Regions from separate parts of the Microbispora sp. CA-135349 genome, predicted to be linked through region 2. Evidence: riboswitches for the same ligand, from Rfam matches in the RefSeq annotation. Region 2 holds a riboswitch; the other holds the start of a gene.
What was found. Region 2 has a riboswitch for cyclic di-AMP ahead of ACQPZZ_RS14135 (C40 family peptidase). Riboswitches for the same ligand answer to the same signal wherever they lie in the genome.

Region 1 (7,280 bases), 1.2 Mb from region 2:
CGGGAACCCGACGAGTGCCGAACGCTCGATCTCCGGGGCGAGCGGCATCGGACCGAGGACGCCGACGACCGTGAACCACCGCTCGCCCATCCAGACCTGCGCGCCGGTTCTGGTGATGCCGAGCCGTTCCGCCGCCTTGGCACCCAGCACGACGGCGGGCCGCGCCTCGGTGGCGGCGTTCAGCCAGGCGCCCGTGACGACCCGGCCCTCCAGGGTGGTGAGCAGGCCCGCGGTGGCGGCCTGGACGGCGATGCCGCCGGTCACGGCCTTGGGGATGCGGTCGGTGCGCCGGATCGTGGTGTCGACCGATCCGGTGGCCGAGGCCGTGCGGACCGGCCCGATGCGCCGGACCATGCCGAGCGCCTCCGTGGGCAGCTTGGCCTCCCCGCCGAACAGCGTCTGCCCCGGCGAGACGGTGAGCAGGTTGGTGCCGAGCCGGTCGAGCTGGCGCAGCAACTGCTCACGGGAGGAGGACGAGATCCCCAGCACCGCGATCATCGTGGCGATACCGATGGCGATGCCGAGCGCGGACAGCACCACCCGCGCGGGGCGGGTGCGCAGCCCGGCCGCGCCGGTCCGCAGGACGTCGGACGGCCCGAGCCTGGCGGGGGTCAGCCGCTGACGGGTCATCGTGGTGCTCCCTTCGCCGCCCCCGCCTCCGCCGTCCGGCGATCGGGCGCCGCTTTGGGATTGGCTCCGGGAGGGCGGCGTCCTTCGCCCGGCCCGGCGTCGGCGACGACGCGGCCGTCGCGTACGCGCACCTGCCGGGGGCACCATTCGGCGATCTCGGGGTCGTGGGTGATGACCGCGATCGTGGTGCCGGCGGCGTGCAGGTCGCGCAGAACCCCCAGCACCTCGGCGCCGGCCGCGGAGTCGAGGTTGCCGGTCGGCTCGTCGGCCAGCAGCAGCGGCGGGTCGCCCGCCACGGCGCGGGCCACCGCCACCCGCTGCTGCTCGCCGCCGGACAGCTGGTTGGGGCGGTGGCCCAGACGGTGGCCGAGGCCCACCTTCTCCAGCGCGGCGGCGGCGCGTTCCCGCCGCGCCCGCAGCGGCGTGCCGGTGTACAGCAGGCCGTCGGCGACGTTGTCCAGCGCGCTCACCCCGGGCGCGAGGTGGAACTGCTGGAAGACGAAGCCCAGGTGGCGGGCGCGCAGCGCGGACAGCTCGCGGTCGCGAAGCCCGGCCACATCGTGCCCGGCGATCCGTACGGTGCCCGTGGTGGGCCGGTCCAGGGTGCCGACGAGGTGCAGCAGGGTCGACTTGCCGGAGCCGGACGGCCCGGCGATGGCGACGAGTTCGCCGCGTTCGACCAGCAGGTCCACTCCGCGCAGGGCCCGCACGCCGCCGCCGTACACCTTGGTCACCTCGCGCAGCTCCACCACGTACGGCTGCTCGGGCTGCGGGATGCTCATGTGGCGGGCACCCCGACCTTCATGCCCTCGGCGAGCCCGGCGCCGGTGATCTCGACCATGCCGCTGCCGAAGGCGCCGAGCTCGACCGGGACCACGCGGGTGGAGGCGCCCTCGACCACCTCGACGCCGAAGCCGCCCTCCCGCAGGGCCAGCAGCGCCTCCACGGGCACGGCCAGCACGTTCTCCCGCCGCTCGCTGACCAGCTCCACCTCGACGGGGGCCTTGTCGAGGCGGGTCTTCGGGGTCGTGCCCAAGGTGATGTCGACGTCGACGGTGCTGCCCTCGTCCTGTCCCTGCTCGGAAGGGACGGACTCGGCCACCGTGCCGACCGAGGTGATCCTCCCGGTGACCCGCTCGCCGCCGGGCAGTTCCACGGTGACCTTGGCGCCCTTCCTGGCCAGCGTCTGGTCGTCGGTGGACAGGTCCACGTGCACCAGCCGTCGTACGCCCGACACGGTGAGGGCCGGGCGTCCGGGCGTGGTCCTGTCGCCGACGTCGACCTTGGCGGCGGTCACCCGGGCGGCGGCGGGAAGGAAGACCACCTGGGAGGCGTCCACCTGCCCGGTCTCGGGCAGCCCGGCGTCGTCCTGCCACTGCTTGACGGCCAGATAGGTGGCGTAGCTGAAGTGGTCGTCCACGGTCAGGTCGTCTCCGTAGCCCAGGACCTTGAGGTTGCGTTCGAGCTGCTCGACGTCCGGGCCGTCGTCGACGCCCTGCCGCAGCGGGCGGTACATCGGCAGCGAGCCGTACATGAGGACCACCGGCCTGCGGTCGACCCTGAGCAGCGGGCGGCCGCGCCGGACGACCGCGCCCTCGGCGGGCGCCCAGGTGACCGTGCCGGAGGCGTCGGTGCTCACCTGACGCTCGCCGGAGTAGGTCAGGGCCCCCTCCACGGTCTTGGTGTCGATCAGGTCCTGGCGGGTGATCGACGCGGTGGCGGGGACCGGGGGCGCGGACGGCTCGGCCGCGCCTGCGCCGTCGCCGCCCGCCATGGCGACGGCGGTCCCCGCGGCGGCCAGGGCGAGGACTCCGGCCCCCGCGATCACCAGGCCCTTCCTCACGGCCTGCTCCCCGGCGCGAGCTCCTCGCAGGCCTTCTGCGCCTCTTCCATCGCCTTCTCCTGGCCCGGCTTGAGCTTGAACTGGATCCCTTGTCCGGGCGCCGGGTCGGGGATGTCGATGCCGTGCTCACGCATGCACTGGGCGAACTTGACCATGCGGTCGCGTACCTGGGGGTCGTCGCCGCCGAGCTTGTCGCCGACCGCGTCCTTCATGAAGTGCTCGCAGGCCTGCATGGCCTTGCGCATCACGGCCTCCTCGCCCTTTTTGCCCATGATGCGGACGCGGCCGTCGGGGCCGGGGTCGGGCATGTCCACGCCGTGCTCGCGCATGCACTGGGCGAACTTGAGCTGGGCCTCCTGCCGGTCGACGGTGCCCGGCGAGGGCTTCGTCGTCGCGCCCGTCGCGGTGCCGGGGGTGACGCCGGTGGTGGTGCCGGGGGTGGCGCCGCCCGCACTGGCGATCCCGTCGTCCGCGGGGGCCGCGCCGCAGGCGGCCAGTGCCAGCGCGAGCCCGAATGCCGGGCCCAGGGCGCGCAGCGGTCGTAAGCGCATGGGTCGCTCCTTCTTTCCCGGGGCGTTCGCCCGGGACGGGGCCCAACTTCAGCGGAGGCGGTGCTAAACGCGGATAAGCGAGATCCGTTTATCCGCGGCTAACACCTCCTGCGCCAGTCTCGGAGCCGAGCGGGAGGTTGGAATGCGGGTGCTCGTGGTCGAGGACGAGGAACAGCTGGCCCACGCGGTCGCCCGCGGGCTGCGGCTGCACGCGATCGCGGTGGACGTGGCCTGCGACGGCCGGGAGGCGCTGGAGCTGGCCGCCTACGTCGACTACGACGTGGTCGTGCTCGACCGCGACCTGCCCGAGGTGCACGGAGACGAGGTGTGCCGGGAGCTGGTCGGCGCCGGCGGGGCGAGCCGCATCCTCATGCTGACGGCGGCCGGGCGGGTGCGGGACCGGGTCGGGGGCCTGTCCCTGGGCGCCGACGACTACCTGGTCAAGCCGTTCGCGTTCGCCGAGCTGGTGGCCCGGATCCGGGCGCTGGCCCGGCGCACGCCCCGGGCGGTGCCGCCGGCGATCGAGCGGGCCGGGATCCGGCTCGACCCCGCCCGCCGCACGGTCGTGCGGGACGGGCGTCAGGTGGCGCTGGGACGTAAGGAGTTCGACGTGCTGCACGAGCTGATGAGCGCGTGCGGCGGGCTGGTCACCCCGGCCCGGCTGCGCGCGAAGGTGTGGGACGAGCACGCCGGCGCCGGTACCGGCGTGCTGCGCGTCACGATCACCTCGCTGCGCCGCAAGCTGGGCGAGCCGCCGGTGATCGAGAACGTGCCGGGCCGGGGGTACCGGCTGTGAATCGCGTCCTGTCCTTGTGGGGCGGGCTCGGTCTGCGGATGCGGCTCACCCTCCTGTACGGCGGGCTGTTCCTCCTGGCGGGGTCGGTGCTGCTGTGGTTCACTCACCTGCTGACCGCGCGGGCGCTCAACCAGCGGTTCGTGGTGGCGGTGGCGTCGAAGGTGACCGGCGCGGGCGCCCCCGTTGCCGTCCCCGGCGGCAGGCTACCCGACGGCGACCTGCTCGCGCAGCGGGTGCGGACCAATGTCGAGCAGGGTGCGGCGGACGTGCTGAGCGACGTGCTCAGGTCGACGGTGATCGTCATGATCCTGGTCGGGGCCGTCGCGGTGGTGCTGGGCTACCTGGTGGCCGACCGCGCGCTGCGCCCGCTCGACCGCGTGACCGAGACCGCGCAGCGGCTGTCGGAGAGCACGCTGCACGAGCGGATCGCCCTGCGCGGCCCGCAGGACGAGGTCAAACGGCTCGCCGACACCTTCGACGCGATGCTCGACCGGCTGCACCGGGTGTTCGACGCCCAGCGCCGGTTCATCGCCAACGCCTCCCACGAGCTGCGCACCCCGCTGGCGGTCAACCGTACGGTCCTTGAGGTGTCGCTGGAGGAACCGGCCGCGTCGGAGGACCTCAAGGCGCTGGCCCGCGCGCTGCTGGGCACGAACGCCAGGTATGAGCGGCTGATCGAGGGCCTGCTCATGCTGGCGCAGTCGGAGCAGGAGGTGACCTGCCGCAGGCCGGTCGACCTGCGGCAGGTCGTCCGTACGGTGATGGAGCAGATCGACCTGCAGCCGCGACGCGGGAAGGTGGTCGTCCACGAGGACCTGCGCCCGGCGGTCGCGCAGGGTGATCCGCTCTTCCTCGAGCGCTGCCTGTTCAACCTGCTGGAGAACGCGATCAAGTACAACGTGCGTGACGGGGAGGTCTGGGTCCGGCTGCGGGAGGACGAGGCCGGGGTGAGCGTGACGGTGGAGAACACCGGGCCCCTCGTCCCGCCGTACGAGGTGGACGACATGTTCGAGCCGTTCCGCCGGCTCGGCGGCGACCGCGTGCGCTCCGCCCGGGGGGCGGGGCTGGGCCTGTCCATCGTCCGGGCCATCGCCGTGGCCCACGGCGGCACGGCGGAGGCGCTGGCCCGGCCGGAAGGCGGCCTGGCGGTGACCGTGCGCCTGCCCGGGTGATCACGGGTTGCGCGCGCCACGGCGCGCCCCTGGTGATCACGTGGCGCGGCCCCTACCCACCCCCGCCCGCTTGGCGCATTCAGCACCGTAAAATCTGACTTGGTCTAACTTGACCGGTTTGACCTGGTCTATTACCTTTTAGGCATCTCAGGGCGCACTTGCTCATCTCAATGGTCAAGAAGCCCTCCTCAGACCGACGCGGCCGGCCGATACCGGCCTGCCGCCCGGCCGCCGAGTCCGCGTCCGCGGAGCCGGGGACCCACCTCTCCTGGGGTGAATCGGCATGCCTGCCGTAGGGCGACTTCCAGCCCGAACCCGTCAGCTAACCCGGTAGGCGGCATGGAAGTAAGGGAGTTCGCCCCACCATGCACGTCCTCAACACCTGTATGCGCGCTGCCCTCGCGGGCGGGGCCCTCGCCGCCACCGTGCTGGTCGCGTCGCCGGCCGCGCACGCCGACAACCCGCACGCCGGCAAGGGCCCGGCGGCCTCGCAGTCCATGGCCGAGATCGCCTCCACGCTGCCCAAGATCAGCGCGGCGGACGTGCTGACCCTGGCCAGGAGCCAGGTCGGGATCAGCGAGAACGCGGCCGGCGGCGGAACCAAGTTCCAGCAGTGGTACATGTCCTCGCCCCGCGCCCGTGAGACCCTCGCCCGCGACGGAGGCACCCTGAAGGGCTACCTCAACGCCGCCTGGTGCGACATGTTCGTCTCCTGGGTCGGCGACCAGCTCGGCATCGGGCCCGTCATGGGCTCCGACGCCTACACGGTCGAGCACGCCCGCTGGTTCGCCGACCACGGCCGCTGGGGTCAGACGCCCAAGCCGGGCGCGGTGGTGTTCTTCAACTGGAACGGCAGCAAGGACATCGACGACATCGTGCATGTCGGCTTCGTCGTCAAGGACAACGGCGACGGCACCATCCAGACCATCGAGGGCAACACGGGCGACGGCGGCGCCGTCGAGACCCGCACCCGCCCCACCTCGCAGGTGGTCGGGTACGGCTACCCGATGTATCCCGCGGACGCCTCCACCACCGCCTCCGCCTGACGGCCCGGCGGTCCGGCACCGGACCCCGAAGCGCGCCGGTGATCCCGGCGCGCTTCGCCGTTCAAGGGAGGGACCGGAGTGCCGCCGGCCATCGCTGTGCACTCGCACGCCGCGACCCGCGACGGGTTCTCGAACGGGGCTGTCCGGCCGGGCCGATCAGAGCGAGGATCGAGCCTCCGGCAGACCCGGAGCGCGTCAGGTGGCCTCGCCCAGCTGTGCGGCCAGCCGCTCCAGGCCGCCCCTGATGAGCTGCCCGTACTCGTCGTCGCCGAGCTCGCCGATCAAGGCCCGCGCCTGCTGGAGATGCTCACGGGCGCGGCCTGAGTCGCCCAGCTTGCGATAGCACTCACTCAGGTTCAGGTGCAAGGACGGATACAGGCCGGCCACGGAAAGTGGCACCCCGGCCTGGGCCACCCGCTCGTCGGTGACGAGATCGGCGGCGGCAAGCGCACGCAGATCCCACATCAGCTCCTGGTGCACGTCGTCCTGCACGTCGGCCATTGAGTGGGCGAGGACGCAAACATGCAGCGGGTCGCCCTGTTCACCGCCGATGTCGTCCCAGATCTGTGCGAACAGGTCGCGGGCGGCTTCACGCTGACCTTGGTGGTGATGCAACTCCACCCCCTGGCCGATCCGGGTCATCGTCGGGTCGGTGGTCATGATCATCTCCTTTGCCGACGCGGGCGATCGCGGTCACCCTAGTGCCTGACGTGTCCTGACGACATGTTCCTGCGGGCGGCCGTCGCGGTGCCCGCGACGGCCCCGGTCAGGCGCCGACGTAGGCCGCGAGGTGCTCGCCGGTGAGGGTGGAGCGGGCGGCGACGAGATCGGCCGGAGTGCCCTCGAAGACGATCCGGCCGCCGTCGTGACCGGCGCCCGGACCGAGATCGACGATCCAGTCCGCGTGCGCCATGACGGCCTGGTGATGCTCGATCACGATGACCGACTTGCCGGAGTCGACCAGCCGGTCCAGCAGGCCGAGCAGCTGCTCGACGTCGGCGAGGTGGAGGCCGGTGGTCGGCTCGTCCAGGACGTAGACGCCCCCCTTGTCGCCCATGTGGGTGGCCAGCTTGAGCCGCTGCCGCTCGCCGCCGGACAGCGTGGTGAGCGGCTGACCGAGCGTGAGGTAGCCGAGCCCGACGTCGGCGAGCCGGTCGAGGATGGCGCGCGCGGCCGGCGTGCGCGCCTCGCCGGAGCCGAAGAACTCCTGGGCCTCCTCCACCGGCATCGCGAGCACCTCGC
Region 2 (7,280 bases):
TGGAAGGCGTGGAGGTCGTCGAGGTCGGCCTCGGTGAAGGGGCGAAGGACCAGCCGGGAGGTCGTGATGGGATACGGCGGGGTGTACACGCCGCAGAGCGTAGGGACGGAGCCCGGCCCCCGCCAGCGAGTTCGCGGCCGGTGTCCCGCCCCGCGGTCCGGGCGCGCGGGTCCGTACGGGCGCCGGGCCGCGGTGACAGATCATGAACGCGACGTGGACACGGTGCGACGGCCGTACCCTTGAAAGAAGACAGGAACATGGGAGTGTCTCGCAGATCTTGCCGTGTGAGGGCGGCCTGGTGGGCGCGCCGCGTGCCTCGTGCCTCGCGGACGGCGGGCATCGGGACGTTCTCGCACTCGGGGGCGACAGCACCGCGAGGCGCCGCCGGGGCGACCCCAGTGGGCAGAAGATCTGTAGGACACGGCCGAGGAGCGACGAGATGAGTTCAGCCGGAGAAGGCCTGTCTCGTCCGTTGCCCGAGCAGGTCCGCTTACACGTGGTGGAGGTCGCGGCGCAGGTGCTGGGCTCGATGCCCGCCGCGGCCGTGCCGCCGCCGTTGCGCAACATCGCCAAGTTCGACCCTCGCAAGCGCGCCCGCCTCGGCAGCGCTCCGATCGCGGCCCAGCTGGAGAACGACAAGGAGTTCCGCGAGCGGGTGGCCGAGACGGTGGAGACCGCCTGGCCCGAGCTGGTGGGGAGCCTCGCCGAGGGCACGGTGCCCCCCGCGGCCGAGCCGGTGCTGGTCGCGGCGGCGGCGTACCTGACCCGCCCGCCCGGCTGGCCGGAGCTGGTCGAGCAGGCGCGGGCCGACCTGGAGCAGGCCGCGGCGGCGGGCACTCAGCGGGAGCAGGCGGAGACGCGGCTGCGCGAGCAACTCGCGGCGCAGCGTGCCTCCGCCAAGGAGGAGATCGACCGGGTGCGCGAGCAGCTCAAAGCGGCCCGCGCGGAGAACTCCGACCTGCGGCGCAAGCTTCACGACGCCCGTGAGCGAGTCAAGGCCGCCGAGGCCAGGGCGGCGGAGCTGGAGGCCGAGACGGCCGAGGCGCGGGCCAAGGCCGCGAACGCCAACGGCGCGGCGGAGACCGAGCTGCGCAGGCTCAGGGATCGCCTGGCGGACGCCGAGCGCCAGCTGGAGACCAGCCGCAGGGCCGCCCGCGAGGGCCGCAGCATCGAGGACGCCCGGGTGCGGGTGCTGCTGGACGCGCTCCAGGACGCCGCCGCGGGGCTGCGCAAGGAGCTCGGGCTGCCCACGACGATCAGCAGGCCGGCCGACTACGTGAACGCGGTGGTGCCGGGTGAGCCGGGGGTGACGGCCGTGCCCGCGCGGGCGCTGGCCAACGACGACCCCCAGCTCCTCGACCAGCTTCTGGCCATCCCCCACCTGCACCTGGTTGTGGACGGCTACAACGTGACCAAGACCGGTTACCCGTCGCTGACCCTCGCCGACCAGCGGGCCCGGCTGCTGACCGGGCTCGGCGGGCTCGCCGTGCAGACGCGGGCGGAGGTGACCTGCGTCTTCGACGGCGCCGAGCTGAACGGGCCCGTCCAGGTGTCCGCGCCCCGCGGGGTGCGGGTGGTGTTCAGCCCGCCCGGGGAGATCGCCGACGACCTCATCCGCACGCTGGTGCGGGCGGAGCCGCCGGGGCGGGCCATCGCGGTGGTCTCCTCCGACCGGGAGGTGGCCGAGTCGGTGCGCCGGATGGGCGCCCGGCCGGTGCCCTCGCTCCTCCTGCTGCGCCGGCTCGGCCGAAGCTGAACGACGTGCGCACGCTCCGCTCCGGCGTCGTCGCCGCGCGTGATGACTGCCGCGAATACCTGCGAATAGGTTGAGACTTCATGATCGCCTAGATAGAGTCGCGCCGCAGGTTTCGTTGATCCAAGAGGGGGCTCAGTGCGAGGGCGTGTGCCGGTGGCCGCCGGTTTGGCCACGGTGGTCCTGCTGACGCCGGTGACGGGCGCGCAGGCGGATCCGAAGCCCACGGTCGCGCAGGCCAAGGCGAAGCTGAGCAAGCTCAACAAGCAGGCCGACACGATCGTGGACCGCTACAACGCGGCCAACGAGAAGTGGAAGAAGGCGAGGGAGAAGTACCTCGCGATCAACGGCGACTACAAGAAGCAGAACGTCCGGGTGGAGGCGCTCCGCTCCGGGCTGGTCACGATGGCCGTCAACAGCTACCAGGTCGGCGACATGGGGTCGTTGGGCGGCGTCTTCTCCGGCGGCGACCCCGACGCGATGCTCAGCGGCCTCGCGACGCTCAACCACATCTCCGCCGAGCGTGCCGGGCGGCTCAAGGAGTACGAGAGCGCCATCAAGGACCTCAAGGACCGCCGCGACCGGAGCAAGGCGCTCTACAAGGAGGCCACCGACGTCAGGGGCGAGCTCGCCGGCGAGAAGGAGAAGGTCGACAAGCTCGTCAGGGAGCAGATGAAGCTCCTGCGCTCACTCGGGACGTTCAACCCCGGCAACCCCAACAGCCCCGGCGTCGTCTACACCGGGCCCGCGTCCGGCAACGCGCTCGCGGCTCTCCAGTTCGCCTACAAGCAGGTCGGCAAGCCGTACCGCTACGGGGGCACCGGACCGGACGGATGGGACTGCTCAGGGCTCGTGCAGGGCGCCTGGGCGGCGGCCGGGGTGACCCTGCCCCGGACCAGCTACGAGCAGTGGGCCTGGGGGGCGAGCCGCCGGGTCTCGCTGGACGAGCTCCAGCCGGGAGACCTGCTCTGGCACGCCGGGTACGGGCATGTCGGCATCTACGCCGGTGACGGCAAGGTCGTCCACGCCCCGCAGACCGGCGATGTTGTGAAGATTGTCACACTTGCCGAGTATCACGCGATCGGCGCCGTCCGCCCCTGACGTCCGCGACTTCTGTGCTTTTTGTGGCTGCTGTGACCGGATTCGCCGCTCGTTGCCAGGATTGTGAGCAGAGTCACATTTAGCCCTTTCGCCCTGCGGGTACGCTGCCGTTTCTTCTTGGTGACCTTCGTTATCTGATCTTTACGCGGCGGGAGGGCTTTGCCGAACGCGGCGGGTCCTCGGTAGCTTCTGGGCCGCGGCGAGCACGCCTCGCCGTCGCGAGCCCGGTCCGGCCGGCCGGTCGCGCAGTCATCCACCGTCATCGGCGCCCTTCACCACTCTCCCCTTCGCGGGATCCCCCCGGCGCCGGTGGCATGCCGAGTCCGTGCAGTCAGGAGGCACGGAGCCGGGGAACCATCGACCTTCACCGAAGGTCCGGGGTGAATCGGCGCGTCGCGCGCCGTAGGGCGACTTCCCCGCCCGAACCCGTCAGCTAACCCGGTAGGCGTGAGCGGAAGACCCGAGGAGAGATCCTGTCTACCACCCCCGCTAGTCTGTCCCGTCTTGCCCGAATTGCCCTTGGGGGTGCCGCTTTGACGGCATCCGTAGGGGTCGCCGGTGCGCAGCCGGCGGCGGCCGACACGGTGACGGTCACGGTCGTCAAGACGGACACAGCGGCGAAGACCGCCGCGAAGACGACCACGAAGACGGACACGAAGGCGAGCACCGGCACCACCGCTCGCAAGGCCGCCGTGAAGAAGCAGCAGACCAGGCAACGCGCCGCCAAGCGGAAGATCGGCAGGGGCGTGCTCCAGCAGGTCAAGGCCGAGCGCGCGGTCAAGGCCGCCAAGAAGCAGATCGGCGACCCCTACCGCTACGGCGCCACGGGACCGGGCGCGTTCGACTGCTCGGGCCTGGTCCAGTACGCCTGGCGCCAGGCGGGCGTACGGCTGCCGCGCACGACGTGGTCCATCCGCAGCGCGGTCAGGAAGAAGGTGTCCTGGGGTCACTTCGAGCCCGGTGACCTGATCTTCACGAGCGGCGGCGGCCACGTCGGCATGTACGTCGGGCACGGCAAGATGATCCACGCTCCGCACACCGGCACGCGGGTCCGGATCGACAAGCTGGACGCCTACCGGAGGAGCACCTTCGTCGGTGCCGTCCGTCCGGGCGTCTGACGGGCACCGGTCACCAGCCCCCTCGACCGGCGCCGTCCCTACGGCCCCGCCCACCTCGCCGAGGTGGGCGGGGCCGTGACATGTGCTGGTTAGCATGCACGGCGTGACTCCTCCATCCCCTGAAGGGGACGGTCTCCTGCCTTGTCCGGCTGAGATGTCCCCCTGCCGGATGGACCCGGCAGTCCCCTCGCCAGAGCGGACGGCTCCGCGGGCGGCGCCCGGCGAGGCCTCCGCGGTGCCCGGGAGCGTGGCGGCGCCTGCGCGGGCCGATCGGCGCCACCCCGCAGACCCGCCCCACAGGTTCCGTCTCCGCCGCACGGCGGCCGTCGCCGTCGCGCTGGCCGTGCTGCTGGCCGGGCCTGCCGCCGCGGCCCCGCCCGACCCGCTGCGTCCCCTGCTGACGCGTGCCCGCGCCGCCGTGCGGGAGCATCCGGACATGTGGACCGGCGCCTCCGTCGTCCGCGGCGAGCGCGTCGTCGTCGTCGGATCGCCCGGGTCGCTGATCGCCGGGATCGCCGCGGTGGCCGGCGAGGCGGACCGTACGGTGTCGAGGGTCTGGGGGAACCACGGCCGGGGGCACGAGGGCGCGGTTGTCCTCGTGCCGCGCACCGAGGAGCAGGCGGCCGTGCTGGCCGCGCCGGCGAAGGTGGACGATCTGGCGGCCGTCGCCACGGCCGGCCGGGTGATCGTGCAGCCGGCCGCGTTCGCCCGCCTGACCGCGACCGGCCGTCTGGTGGTCGTGACCCACGAGCTGACGCACGTCGCGACCGCCGGCCCCCGCGCCGTGCCGATGTGGCTCATGGAGGGCTTCGCCGACTATGTCGGCTATCTGGACAGCGGCCTGCCGGTCCGGACGATCGCCGCCGAGCTGGCCGCCGACGTGGCCGCGGGGAAGGCGGCGCTGCACAATCTGCCGGGGTCCGCCGACTTCGCCGCCAGGCCCGCCCAGGCGTATGAGGAGGCGTGGCTGGCCTGCCGCTACATCGCCGTCCGGTTCGGCGAGCGGAGCCTGGTCGCGCTCTACCGCGCCGCGTCGCGCGAGGAGATCGGCGCGGCCCTGCGCGAAGTGCTCGGGCTGACCGCCGAAGGCCTGACCCGCGAATGGCGGTCCTACACGCGCGAGCAGCTCGCCCCGTCCTGATCACCACAGGGCGTTTTCACAGGGCGACGGCGAGGCCGCGGCTGCGACAATGCGTTCTCGGGCGGCGCGCGGGCGGACCGCCCGGCCACGCCGGCAGCGGGGGTGAGGATGACGAAGCGGACGCTGATCATCACGAACGACTTCCCGCCCAGACCGGGCGGCATCCAGGCGTTCGTGCACGGCCTCGCCTCGCGCAGGCCGCCCGGCTCCGTGGTCGTGTACGCCCCGTGCTGGAAGGGCTGCGAGGAGTTCGACGCCCGCCAGCCGTACGAGGTGGTCCGTCATCCCTCCTCGCTGATGCTGCCGACGCGCTCGGTGGCGAGCAGGGCGGCGGCGCTGGTCGAGGACGGCGCGACCGTCGTCTTCGGCGCGGCGGCGCCGCTGGGGCTGCTCGCCCCCGCCCTGCGCGCCGCCGGCGCGGGCCGGATCGTCATGCTCACCCACGGGCACGAGGCGTCGTGGGCCCGCCTGCCGGGGGCGCGCGCCCTGCTGGGCCGCATCGGCGCGGGGGCCGACGTCGTGACCTACCTAGGCGAGTACACCCGCCGCCGGATCGCGCGGGCCGTTCCCGCATCCAGGCTGGTACGGCTCGCGCCGGGGGTGGACACCACAGCCTTCCGCCCGGGAGCGGGCGGCGACCGGGTCCGCGCGTCGCTCGGCCTGGGAGACCGCCCGGTCGTCGTGTGCGTCTCGCGGCTGGTGCCGCGCAAGGGCCAGGACGTGCTGCTGCGGGCCTGGCCGCTCGTCCTGCGGCGCGTCCCCGGCGCGGCCCTGCTCCTGGTCGGCGGCGGCCCGTCACGACGGTCGCTGGAGCGGACGGTCGCCCGGGCCGGCCTGCGCGGCTCGGTGGTCGTCACCGGGTCCGTCCCCTGGGCGTCCCTCCCGGCCTACTACGACGCGGGCGACGTGTTCGCCATGCCCTGCCGCAGCAGGTTCGGGGGCCTGGACGTCGAGGGCCTCGGCATCGTCTACCTGGAGGCGTCGGCCACCGGGCTGCCGGTGGTCGCCGGGTCCTCCGGAGGCGCCCCCGACGCCGTACGGCACGGCGAGACGGGCCTGGTGGTCGACGGCACGTCGCACACGGCGGTGGCCCGGGCGCTGTGCGATCTGCTGGCCGACCCGGCCCGCGCCCGGGCGATGGGCGAGCGGGGCCGGGCCTGGATCGAGGAGGAGTGGCGCTGGGACCTCGTCGCGACCCGGTTCGCCGCACTGCTTTGACTTCGTTTCCCGGCTGCGGACCGGGCTTCCTCCGGAGGATTCGGTGAAGGAAGGCCACCTCAGCCGGTGAACACCTCCACCAGCAGGAAGCCGTTCAGCGCGCTGATCACGGCGGCGACGACGACGCCGGCGACGGTGGTGAGGCGGCGGTTGACGAGGTCGCCCATCAGCTTCCTGCTGCCGGTGAACGCCACGAGCGGCACCAGGGCGAACGGGATGCCGAACGACAGCGCGACCTGACTCAGGACGAGCGCCCGGGTGGGATCCACCCCTGCGACCAGGACCGCCATGGCCGGGATGATCGTGACCAGGCGCCGCGCCAGGAGCGGCACGCTGCGGCGCAGGAACCCAGCCATGATCACCTGCCCGGCGTAGGTCCCCACGCTGGAGGAGGCCAGTCCGGAGGCGAGCAGGGCGAGCGCGAACGCGACGGCCGCCCCGGGGCCGAGGACCTGCCCGAGACCGGCGTGGATGGCCTGCAGGCTGCCGGGATCGCCGCCTCCGAACGTGGCGGCGGCGACGGTCAGCATCGCCATGTTCACCAGCCCGGCGGTGCCGAGGGCGACGGCGATGTCCATCCGGCTGGCGCGCACGGCCTCCCTGCGCGCCGCCTCCCCGTGCCCGCCCTGGTGCTGGGTGAGGGCCGAGTGCAGGTAGACGACGTGGGGCATGACGGTCGCCCCGATGATCCCGGTGGCCAGCAGCAGGCTGTCGGTGCCGGCCAGGCGGGGCACGAAACCGCCCGCCACACCCGCGAGCGACCCCGACAGCAGCACCTGGTAGGCGAAACCGGCCAGGACCACGGCGAGCATCGCCGTGACGGTCGCCTCGAACCTGCGCCGCCCGCGCGGCGCGAGCATCAGCAGCAGCGAGGAGACGACGGCCGTGATCGCGGCGGCGGGCAGCAGCGGCACACCGAACAGCAGGTTCAGGGCGATCGCGCCGCCGA

Region 1: another riboswitch for cyclic di-AMP. It lies ahead of ACQPZZ_RS19580 (CHAP domain-containing protein); the one in region 2 lies ahead of ACQPZZ_RS14135 (C40 family peptidase).

The regions. Positions count from the first base shown of each region.
Region 1 covers NZ_CP192001.1:4,199,041-4,206,320, reverse strand. The annotation lists gene ACQPZZ_RS19610 (ABC transporter permease) at 1-630, opposite strand, end outside; gene ACQPZZ_RS19605 (ABC transporter ATP-binding protein) at 627-1,412, opposite strand; gene ACQPZZ_RS19600 (efflux RND transporter periplasmic adaptor subunit) at 1,409-2,473, opposite strand; gene ACQPZZ_RS19595 (hypothetical protein) at 2,470-3,024, opposite strand; gene ACQPZZ_RS19590 (response regulator transcription factor) at 3,167-3,820, shown strand; gene ACQPZZ_RS19585 (sensor histidine kinase) at 3,817-4,992, shown strand; cyclic di-AMP (ydaO/yuaA leader) riboswitch at 5,212-5,343, shown strand; gene ACQPZZ_RS19580 (CHAP domain-containing protein) at 5,358-6,038, shown strand; gene ACQPZZ_RS19575 (hypothetical protein) at 6,234-6,698, opposite strand; gene ACQPZZ_RS19570 (ATP-binding cassette domain-containing protein) at 6,805-7,280, opposite strand, start outside.
Region 2 covers NZ_CP192001.1:3,000,494-3,007,773, forward strand. The annotation lists gene ACQPZZ_RS14120 (GNAT family N-acetyltransferase) at 1-89, opposite strand, end outside; gene ACQPZZ_RS14125 (NYN domain-containing protein) at 440-1,756, shown strand; gene ACQPZZ_RS14130 (C40 family peptidase) at 1,892-2,854, shown strand; cyclic di-AMP (ydaO/yuaA leader) riboswitch at 3,160-3,313, shown strand; gene ACQPZZ_RS14135 (C40 family peptidase) at 3,388-3,972, shown strand; gene ACQPZZ_RS14140 (hypothetical protein) at 4,220-5,113, shown strand; gene ACQPZZ_RS14145 (glycosyltransferase family 4 protein) at 5,222-6,331, shown strand; gene ACQPZZ_RS14150 (Nramp family divalent metal transporter) at 6,391-7,280, opposite strand, start outside.